Regions from separate parts of the Polycladomyces abyssicola genome, predicted to be linked through region 2. Evidence: riboswitches for the same ligand, from Rfam matches in the RefSeq annotation. Region 2 holds a riboswitch; each other region holds the start of a gene.

Region 1 (3,284 bases), 1.3 Mb from region 2:
TTTTCTTGGAAAACGGCGGGGCCTCTGGTCGCAAAATAGTTCGTCAACAAGTGCTCGACCAAAAAAAAGCCCACCGGAATGACACCCAGCAACGAGTGCAGCCGACGGTTGAAGAAACTACTGTGATTGCTCATCTTGCGCCCTCCAATAACCCCTTGTAAATTGACTTTGATAGTGCGATCAAGCCGTGATGTCAACCCGCTTCCCAAACGTTTCGACAAGTGTGGCGAAATGCCTTGGACTGGATCTAATGCGGTCCAGTGGATAGAAAGGGGTTTCAACTTTGTGAACAACCTTATTGTACTCCCAATTGTTCGACAGCGTCAAGGAAAGGGGTAGCTTCTCCCCGGAATGCTACCCCTCCAAAAATTCCCGGATTACCGGTCCCATCTTTTCGTATTCGATCAAAAATGCATCATGTCCGTACGGGGATCGTAATTCCCACAGCTGTGCATCTTTTCCCTGCTCCCGTAATTCCCGGTACAGTGTTCGTTGCTCCTCAATTTGAAACAACCGATCCTCCTCAATGCCGATGATCAACGCACGGGAGCGAATCTTCGACAGCGCGGCCGCCATTCCGCCGCGCCCCCTGCCCACATCATGCGTGTCCATCGCTTTGAGCAGACACAAATAACTGTTGGCATCAAACCGGTTAACCAGTTTTTCTCCCTGATAACGCAGATAGCTTTCCACCTGAAATGTCGCGTCCCGGGACCATTCCGGTACATTGGTCTGCAGCCGGCGTTGGAACCGCTGATGGAACAACGTGTCCGTTCGGTAGGTAACCATTCCGACCATCCTGGCGATAGCCAAACCTTTTTTCGGCCCCGGTCCCGGGTAGTAATCGCCTCCCTGCCAGTCCGGATCGGACATGATGGCTTGGCGCCCGATATCGTTGTAGGCGATGGCCATGGGGGACAACGCGGCTGTGGTGGCGATGGGGATCAAATTCTCCACCGCTTCAGGGTATAAGATGCCCCATTCCAGTACCTGCATTCCCCCCATGGAACCGCCGACGATGGTATGAACCCGATCGATGCCCATTTTCTGAAGGGTACGATACTGCACGTGGACCATATCCCGAATGGTGACCGGGGGAAAACTCGAACCATAAGGCCGCCCCGTGGCCGGATTGATGGATGACGGACCCGTACTTCCATTACAGCCGCCAAGTACATTGGTGGTGACGACAAAATAGCGGTTGGTATCGATGTAGCGACCGGGCCCGATCAACCCGTCCCACCAGCCGGGGTCCCGTTCATCCCCGACGGCATGCGCATCTCCTGTCAACGCGTGACAAACCAATACCACGTTGTCCCGGTCCACCGACAGTTTTCCCACCGTCTCCACCGCAATGTGCACATCCTGCAGTGTTTCCCCGCATTCCAACGCTACCGGCCCCACGGCCACCGTTTTCTTTGTCACCGTATCGACGCTGGTTACCACGCGTTTTCTCTCCTTTTTTAAAAGGAAACACCCTCTTCGATCAGAAGAGGGTGTCGTCTGCTCCCATGCCATCGCAGTCCGTCCCCCTTCTCATCTCTCAGAACCTGTCGGTTCTGCAGGAATTGGCACCATTCCCCGCCGTTTGATGTGTGTTTTTGGTGCACACAGGTAAACGGGGTGGTTGCCGGGCTTCATCGGGCCAGTCCCTCCGCCGCTCTGGATAAGAAGGTGTTTCCTGATATTCGTATTTGAAGCTTATGATACGATGGATCGAAATTTCTGTCAATGTTTACTTGGACGAAATGCGCACGATCGGTTCATGCGAGACGGACGGTGCTTCTGGGTGTTCCAGCCAGCAACTAACGCGATGCGTCTGGGATACCTCACTCACCTCGGGCATCTCGTCGTTGCAAATATACATCGTGTACGGACAACGATCGGCAAACGGGCAACCTTTGGGCGGATCGAACAGATCCGGCGGGGACCCGGGGATTGGCTTCAACTCCTGCTTCCGATCCAAATCCAGCCGAGGCATAGAAGCCAACAACCCCCAGGTGTATGGATGACGTGGCCTGTAGAAGATCTCTTCCACCGTTCCCGTCTCCACCACCTTGCCTCCGTACATCACCGCCACGCGTTGCGCCATTTCCGCCACCACACCCAAATCGTGGGTGATCAGAATGACAGCGGTGTCCGTTTTCTTTTGCAGTTCCTTCAGCAGTTCGATGATCTGTGCTTGGATGGTCACGTCCAATGCCGTGGTCGGCTCATCTGCGATCAAAATCTTCGGATTGCAGGCCAATGCGATGGCGATCATGGCTCGTTGCCGCATCCCGCCGCTGAATTCGTGAGGATAATTGTTGATCCGTGTCTCGGGGCTGGGAATGCCCACTAAACGCAACATTTCCACTGCGCGTTGGCGCGCTTCGGAAGGGGAAATGCGCTGGTGCCAAATCAGCCCCTCCATGATCTGCTTACCCACTGTCATCGTCGGGTTGAGCGATGTCATCGGGTCCTGAAAGATCATCCCGATCTCGGAGCCGCGTACCTGGAACATCTCTTTTTCCGTCAACTTCAACAGATTTTTCCCGTCAAAAAGAATTTCACCGCTCTTGATTTTGCCGGGCGGAGAAGGAATCAAGCGCATAATCGCCTGTGCAGTGACGCTTTTGCCACTGCCCGACTCCCCGACAATGGCCAATGCTTCTCCCTTTTCCAACGTCAGGTTGACACCCCGGACCGCTTGTACTTCTCCTGCATAGGTGTGAAACGACACATGCAAATCGCGAATCTCCAACAATGCCACGTTGATCCACCTCATTTCCGCATCTTGGGATCGAGCGCGTCACGCAGACCGTCACCGAACACGTTGAAGGCCAACATCGTCAAGCTGAGGAAAAAGGCAGGGAAAAACAGCCGCCACCAATCTTCCGAAAAGATGACGACCAACGAATCGTTGATCATCGTCCCCCAACTGGCTTGCGGGGCCTGCACGCCCAACCCCAGAAAGCTGAGAAAGGCTTCAGCGAAAATGGCATTGGGCACCGTAAACGTCAGCATGACGATGATGGGTCCCATGGCGTTGGGAATCAAATGTTTGAACAGGAGGCGCTTGGTATCGGCTCCCAGGGTACGTGCCGCCAACACGAACTCCTGTTGTTTCAGCTGCAGCACTTGACCCCGTACCAACCGTGCCATATTGAGCCATCCCGTCGCAGTCAGTGCAATGATGATGGTGCCCAAACCCGGCTCCAGCACGACCAATAGCAACACGACGGTGAGCAGATACGGCAATCCCCACAAAATGTCCACGATCCGCATCATCACTTCGTCCACCT
Region 2 (3,284 bases):
TCAAAATCCGCAGGCATTCTGGCAGTTTTATGACGCGGTCTACCGGAATCAGCAGGACGAGTACACCATCTGGGCCACGCCGGAGTTTCTGGTGCAATTGGCCAAGCAACACGTTTCCGGCATCGATGTGAAACGTCTGGAACAAGACATCCGCACCCGGAAATACGAGGCGGATGTACAGCGGGATATGGCCAACGGAAAGAAACTGGGCATCAATTCGGTTCCGACGATCTACGTCAACGGAAAAGAAGTGGAAAATCCGCTGGACTACAACCAATTGAAACAAGCGTTGGATGAAGCGCTTCAAGAATCGGGCAAGAAAGGATAATCCGGAATGATGGCGTGGATTCGGCAATACGGATTGTATTTCGCATGGGTGGTGTCATTGGTTGCGACGGGAGGCAGTTTGTATTTCAGCGAGATCGCGTTGTTTGAACCATGCAAGTTGTGCTGGTTTCAGCGGATTTTCATGTATCCGTTGACGGTGCTGCTGGGAATTGCCAGCTATCGGGATGACCGGAGGATTATCCCCTACACGCTGCCGCTCAGTGTGATTGGTGGTTCGATCTCGCTTTATCATTATTTGCTGCAAAAGGTACCGGCGATGAAGTCGTTCACTCCCTGCACGCAGGGAGTGCCGTGTACGGGTGACTATATCAACTGGTTCGGAATTGTCACCATTCCCTTTTTGGCATTGACGGCGTTTGTATTGATCACTTGGTTTCTAATGGCAGCTCGGACGGCGGAATCGGACGAAAATGAAACAGCTACGGAACAGGAAGCATAAACGGTATCGGATTCGGTTGTCCGTTACTCCGGCAGTGCATGACCTGAAACGGGAGCGAGGAGCGTACAAAAAAACGCACGTGAGGTGTAAAACGGGCGGTCCGGTCGGTCAAACACGGAGAAATGTTTTCACGCAAAAGCATATACTATGTTTGAAGAGAACCAGGAACCAGGACGAGGGTGTGTCTGGAGTCATTTCGTGAGGGGAAAGACCTGAAATCATTGACAGGTGCCCCGTTCTTTTTGTATATTTATCTCCAAATCCTTCGTTTGTCAGTTCGGAAAAAATCACATAATCCGATTAGCGGAACTCTTATCCAGAGCGGCGGAGGGACTGGCCCGATGAAGCCCGGCAACCTATTTGAAAGGGATAGCCTTTCAAATGTGGTGCCAATTCCTGCAGAGGGTATCTCTGGGAGATGAGAGTTTGCGCGTTTACGACGCCAACCTTTCATCCGATCAGAGATGAAAGGTTTTTTATTTGATGGAAGGAAAGAGGATGATGGACATGGGTATTCAACCGTTGTCGGAACGGATGAAAGAAAAAATTCTGATTCTGGACGGCGCGATGGGAACGATGCTGCAAAATGCCTGTTTGACGGCGGAGGATTTTGGTGGCGAAGCGTATGAGGGATGTAACGAAATGCTCAACCTGACGCGCCCCGATCTGATCCAATCCATTCATGAAGTCTATCTGGAAGCAGGAGCGGACATCGTGGAGACCAACACGTTCGGTGCCACGTCGGTGGTATTGGCCGAGTACGGACTGGAGAGCCGTGTGGAAGAGATCAACCGCGCAGCGGTGGCTTGCGCCCGCAAAGCTGTGGACAAATGGACGCGGGACGGTTCTCCCCGGTATGTGGCCGGGGCGATGGGACCGACAACCAAGACGCTCTCGGTGACGGGCGGTATCACGTTCGACCAGTTGGTGGACGCGTATTACGAACAGGCACGTGCGCTGTTGTTGGGTGGCGTGGATGCGTTGCTGTTGGAGACCTCCCAGGACACGCTGAATGTGAAAGCGGGCGGAATCGGGATCCGGCGGGCATTTGCCGAGTTGGGAACCGAAGTTCCGATCCTGATTTCCGGCACGATCGAACCGATGGGCACCATGTTGGCCGGGCAAAATGTGGAGGCTTTCTACGTGTCTATCTCCCATCTCCGTCCCTTGTGTGTAGGGTTGAACTGTGCGACCGGCCCGGAATTTATGCGTGACCACTTGCGAACGCTGGCTTCTATGGCCGATTGTGGGGTGAGCTGTTATCCCAACGCCGGTTTGCCCGACGAGGAGGGAAGGTATCACGAGACGCCGCAGGGACTGGCTGCCAAACTGGCTGCCTTTGCCGATGCCGGCTGGCTCAACATGGCGGGAGGATGTTGCGGTACGACACCGGATCATATCCGTGCGCTGGCGGAGGCATTGAGGGACAAACGCCCCCGCCCCGTACCGGAACGGCATATTCCGGCGGTATCCGGTATCGAACCCGTTTATGTAGAGGCGGACAATCGACCGATTCTCGTCGGTGAGCGGACGAACGTGATCGGATCGCGCAAATTTCGTACCTTGATCCAGGAGGGGGAGTATGAAGCCGCCGCGGAAATTGCCCGCAAACAGGTGAAAAACGGTGCCCAGGTGATCGACGTGTGTCTGGCTGATCCTGATCGGGACGAACTGGAGGATATGCGGCGGTTTTTGACCTACGCTGTCAAGGTGATCAAAGCACCGCTGATGATCGACTCCACATCGCCCGAGGTAATGGAGGAGGCGTTGAAGTTTTCGCAGGGCAAAGCCATTCTCAACTCGATCAACCTGGAAGACGGGGAAGAGCGGTTTGAAAAGGTGGTGCCCCTGATTCACCGCTACGGTGCGGCGGTTGTGGTGGGCACAATCGACGAACGTGGCATGGCCGTCGACCGCGAGCGGAAATGGGAGGTGGCCGAACGCTCCTACCGCTTGTTGACGGAAAAGTACTGCATTCCGGAAGAAGATATCATTTTCGACCCGCTGGTTTTCCCCGTCGGGACGGGCGATGAAGCGTATATCGGATCGGCCAAGGAAACTGTGGAGGGCATTCGTCTGATCAAGGAACGTTTGCCGCGTTGCCAGACGATTTTGGGTATCTCCAACGTGTCGTTCGGCTTGCCGCCGGCGGGACGGGAAGTGTTGAACGCCGTCTTTTTGTATCACTGTACCAAGGCGGGATTGGACTACGCCATCGTCAATACCGAAAAACTGGAGCGCTATGCGTCCATCCCGCAGGAAGAAGTCCGTTTGGCGGAACGTTTGCTGTTTGAGACCAACCATGAGAACTACGAAGCAGTGTTGGCCGAGTTTGTGCAGTTTTACCGCGCCAAGAAAACGGAGACGAAGTCATCGGGAGAAACGTTGCCGTTGGAAGAGCGACTGGGGCAATATATCGTGGAGGGAACCAAGGACGGATTGATCGATGATCTCAAGCTGGCGTTGGAGAAGTACAGTCCGCTGGAGATCATCAACG
Region 3 (3,284 bases), 630 kb from region 2:
GTCGGGCACGACGGCTAACGGTGGCAAAATTTCGCTCAACTCTGCCACGGCGGAACAGCTAGATCAGCTGGATGGGATTGGACCGTCCAAAGCAGCGGCTATAATACGTTATCGTGAGGAACATGGTCCTTTTCGCTCGGTGGACGAGCTGGCCAACGTTCCGGGGATCGGGGAGAAAACACTGGAAAAGTTTCGCGACCGTTTGACTGTGCCGTGAATCGAGCCAAATTTTAACCCCCTCGTGGATCGAGGGGGTTCTTATATCGTACATCAAGCAGACAACACTTTCCGGATTTTGGCCAGTGCCCAATCCAGCTCTTCTTGGGTAATCGTGAGCGGCGGGGCGAAACGGATGGTGTTTTCGTGCGTCTCTTTGCACAGCAAACCTTCTTCAGCCAGACGTTCGCAATGCGGACGAGCCGGTTCATACAATTCCATTCCGATGAAGAGGCCTTTACCGCGGATTTCCTTGATGATCGGATTTTGGATTTGTTTCAGTTCAGCCATGAAATATTCGCCCAATTCACGAGAGCGCTGAGGCAAGTTTTCTTCCACCAGCACATCCAGTGCAGCCACAGAGACGGCGCAGGCCAACGGGTTGCCGCCAAAGGTGGAACCGTGGGAGCCCGGTTCGAATACCCCCATCACTTCTTTATCCCCGGCCACGGCGGAGATCGGCATCACACCGCCGCCCAACGCTTTCCCCATCACATACAGGTCAGGCCGGACGTCTTCCCAGTCGCAGGCGAACAGTTGACCGGTTCGACCGAACCCGGTTTGGATCTCGTCGGCGATGAACAGGACGTTGTGTTCTTTACATACTCGGTAGGCTTCACGCAGATATCCTTCCGGCGGCACGATAACGCCTGCTTCCCCTTGGATCGGCTCCACCAGGAAGGCGGCTGTGTTGGGCGTAATGGCTGCTTTCAGCGCTTCGACATCACCGTACGGTATGATTTTGAAGCCAGGGGTCAACGGGCCGAATCCGCGTTGGTACTCCTCACTGGACGAGAGAGAGACTGCAGTGATGGTCCGGCCGTGGAAATTGTTTTCACAGACGATGATTTCCGCTTGGTTTTCCGGCACTTTCTTCACATCATATGCCCAGCGCCGGGCCGCTTTGAGGGCGGTTTCCACCGCTTCGGCTCCGGTATTCATCGGCAGAATCATCTCTTTGCCCGTTAACTGAGCCACTTTTTTGTAAAAAAGTCCCAGCTGATCGTTGTGGAACGCACGGGAGGTCAAGGTGACTTTATCCGCTTGTTCTTTCAGCGCCGCGATCAGACGGGGATGGCGGTGTCCATGGTTCAATGCCGAGTAGGCACTCAGCATGTCCATGTACTTGTTGCCGTCAGCATCCTCCACCCAAACACCCTCCGCCTTGGAAATCACGATCGGCAGGGGGTGATAGTTCCTCGCGCCGTATTTTTCCGTCAATTCGATCAACGTTTGGTTCCGTGACATGATAGCCTCCTTGATGATGAATAAATTTGATGTATGGGCGCATATACACACGCCCTGACCCGAAAATAAGCAATCTATCACCATTGTAGATGGAATTTGGAATGGAATCAATGACGGAACTTTTTCTAAAAAAACGGTTGACGGCGGTATGAGAGACCGGTATAATGAAAAACAAGTTTTCTGATAGTCGACACAATTGAATCGGATTTGGAATCTCTTATCGAGAGTGGTGGAGGGACTGGCCCGATGAAACCCGGCAACCCCGGTCTGTACGAACCGGAAGGTGCCAATTCCTGCGGAAACCGACGCCAACGGTTTCCGAGAGATAAGAGAGGAGAGCTGGCGTAACCAAAGCCTCTTCTCTTATCGGAGAAGGGGCTTTTTTATTCCACTGTTTTAGGCTGATGTCACAAGCGGAAAGGCGGCTTTAGTCGGCGAGTGCTCTTTGAGATTGTGTGTTGCAATAGCGAGAGGGACGTTCACACGAACAACAGGTGATTTCTCAGGGAAATCTCAAAGCATTCAATCTCTGCGAAAGGATGATGGTGATGAGCGAAACGCAACAATACGGACTGGAAACGTTGGCGGTCCACGGTGGCCAAGAACCGGACCCGACGACGAATGCGCGAGCGGTACCGATTTACCAGACCACTTCCTATGTGTTCAACGATACGGAGCATGCAGCCAATTTGTTTGCGTTGAAAGAATTCGGCAATATCTACACCCGCATCATGAACCCGACTCAAGATGTGTTTGAAAAGCGGGTGGCTGCGCTGGAAGGTGGCGTCGGTGCGCTGGCGACGAGTTCCGGTCAGGCGGCAATCACCTACTCCATCCTGAACATCGCCAAAGCCGGGGATGAAATTGTCTCATCCAGCAGTTTGTACGGCGGCACATACAACCTGTTCCAACACACCTTGCCCAAACTGGGAATCACTGTGCGGTTCGTCGATCCTTCCGATCCGGAAAATTTCAAAAAGGCAATCAATGAAAAGACACGGGCTGTATTTGGGGAGATCATCGGCAATCCCAAAATGGACGTGCTGGATGTGGAAGCCGTGTCCAAAGTGGCCCATGATGCCGGAGTGCCGCTGATTGTGGACAACACGTTTGCCACGCCGTACTTGTGCCGGCCGATTGAGTTCGGGGCGGACATCGTCGTGCACTCGGCCACCAAATTTATCGGTGGTCATGGTACCAGCATTGGTGGGGTGATTGTGGATTCAGGCAAATTCGACTGGACCAACGGCAAGTTCCCGGAATTGACCGAACCGGACCCGAGTTATCACGGGGTTTCCTACACCGAGGCGGTCGGGCCGCTGGCCTACATCATCAAGGCCCGGGTTCAACTGTTGCGGGACATCGGAGCGTCCATTTCTCCATTCAATGCGTTTTTGTTCTTGCAAGGGTTGGAAACGTTGCATCTGCGTATGGAACGGCACAGCGAAAACGCGCTTCGGGTCGCCAGGTTCCTTCAGGAACACGAACTGGTGGAGTGGGTAAGCCATCCGGGATTGGAAGATCATCCGTCATACGAAAAAGCAAAAAAATACCTGCCCAAAGGGCAAGGCGCCATTTTCACGTTTGGAATCAAAGGTGGTTTGGAAGCGGGCAAAAAACTCATCGAAAACTTACGCCTCTTTTCTCACCTGGCCAACGTGGGTGATTCCAAATCCCTCGTAATCCATCCGGCCAGCACCACGCATCAACAATTGACTGAAGAAGAACAATTGGCCGCAGGCGTAACACCGGAACTGGTCCGCTTGTCCGTAGGAATTGAGTCGGTGGATGACTTGATCGCCGATCTGGATCAGGCATTG

What was found. A riboswitch is a leader RNA that binds a small molecule or an ion and turns the genes downstream of it on or off. The one in region 2 is predicted to bind S-adenosylmethionine.
Region 1: it holds a riboswitch for S-adenosylmethionine, as region 2 does, so the genes downstream of both, metX (homoserine O-acetyltransferase MetX) here and metH (methionine synthase) in region 2, are expected to answer to the same signal.
Region 3: it holds a riboswitch for S-adenosylmethionine, as region 2 does, so the genes downstream of both, KI215_RS11125 (homocysteine synthase) here and metH (methionine synthase) in region 2, are expected to answer to the same signal.

The regions. Positions count from the first base shown of each region.
Region 1 is NZ_AP024601.1:959,029-962,312, reverse strand. Features, by position in the region: gene KI215_RS04865 (succinate dehydrogenase cytochrome b558 subunit) at 1-134, opposite strand, end outside; gene metX (homoserine O-acetyltransferase MetX) at 355-1,446, opposite strand; SAM riboswitch class I at 1,534-1,673, opposite strand; gene KI215_RS04855 (ABC transporter ATP-binding protein) at 1,736-2,752, opposite strand; gene KI215_RS04850 (ABC transporter permease) at 2,764-3,284, opposite strand, start outside.
Region 2 is NZ_AP024601.1:2,833,835-2,837,118, reverse strand. Features, by position in the region: gene KI215_RS14115 (DsbA family protein) at 1-328, shown strand, start outside; gene KI215_RS14110 (disulfide oxidoreductase) at 338-787, shown strand; SAM riboswitch class I at 1,097-1,212, shown strand; gene metH (methionine synthase) at 1,295-3,284, shown strand, end outside.
Region 3 is NZ_AP024601.1:2,205,296-2,208,579, reverse strand. Features, by position in the region: gene KI215_RS11135 (helix-hairpin-helix domain-containing protein) at 1-217, shown strand, start outside; gene KI215_RS11130 (ornithine--oxo-acid transaminase) at 271-1,464, opposite strand; SAM riboswitch class I at 1,679-1,796, shown strand; gene KI215_RS11125 (homocysteine synthase) at 2,013-3,284, shown strand, end outside.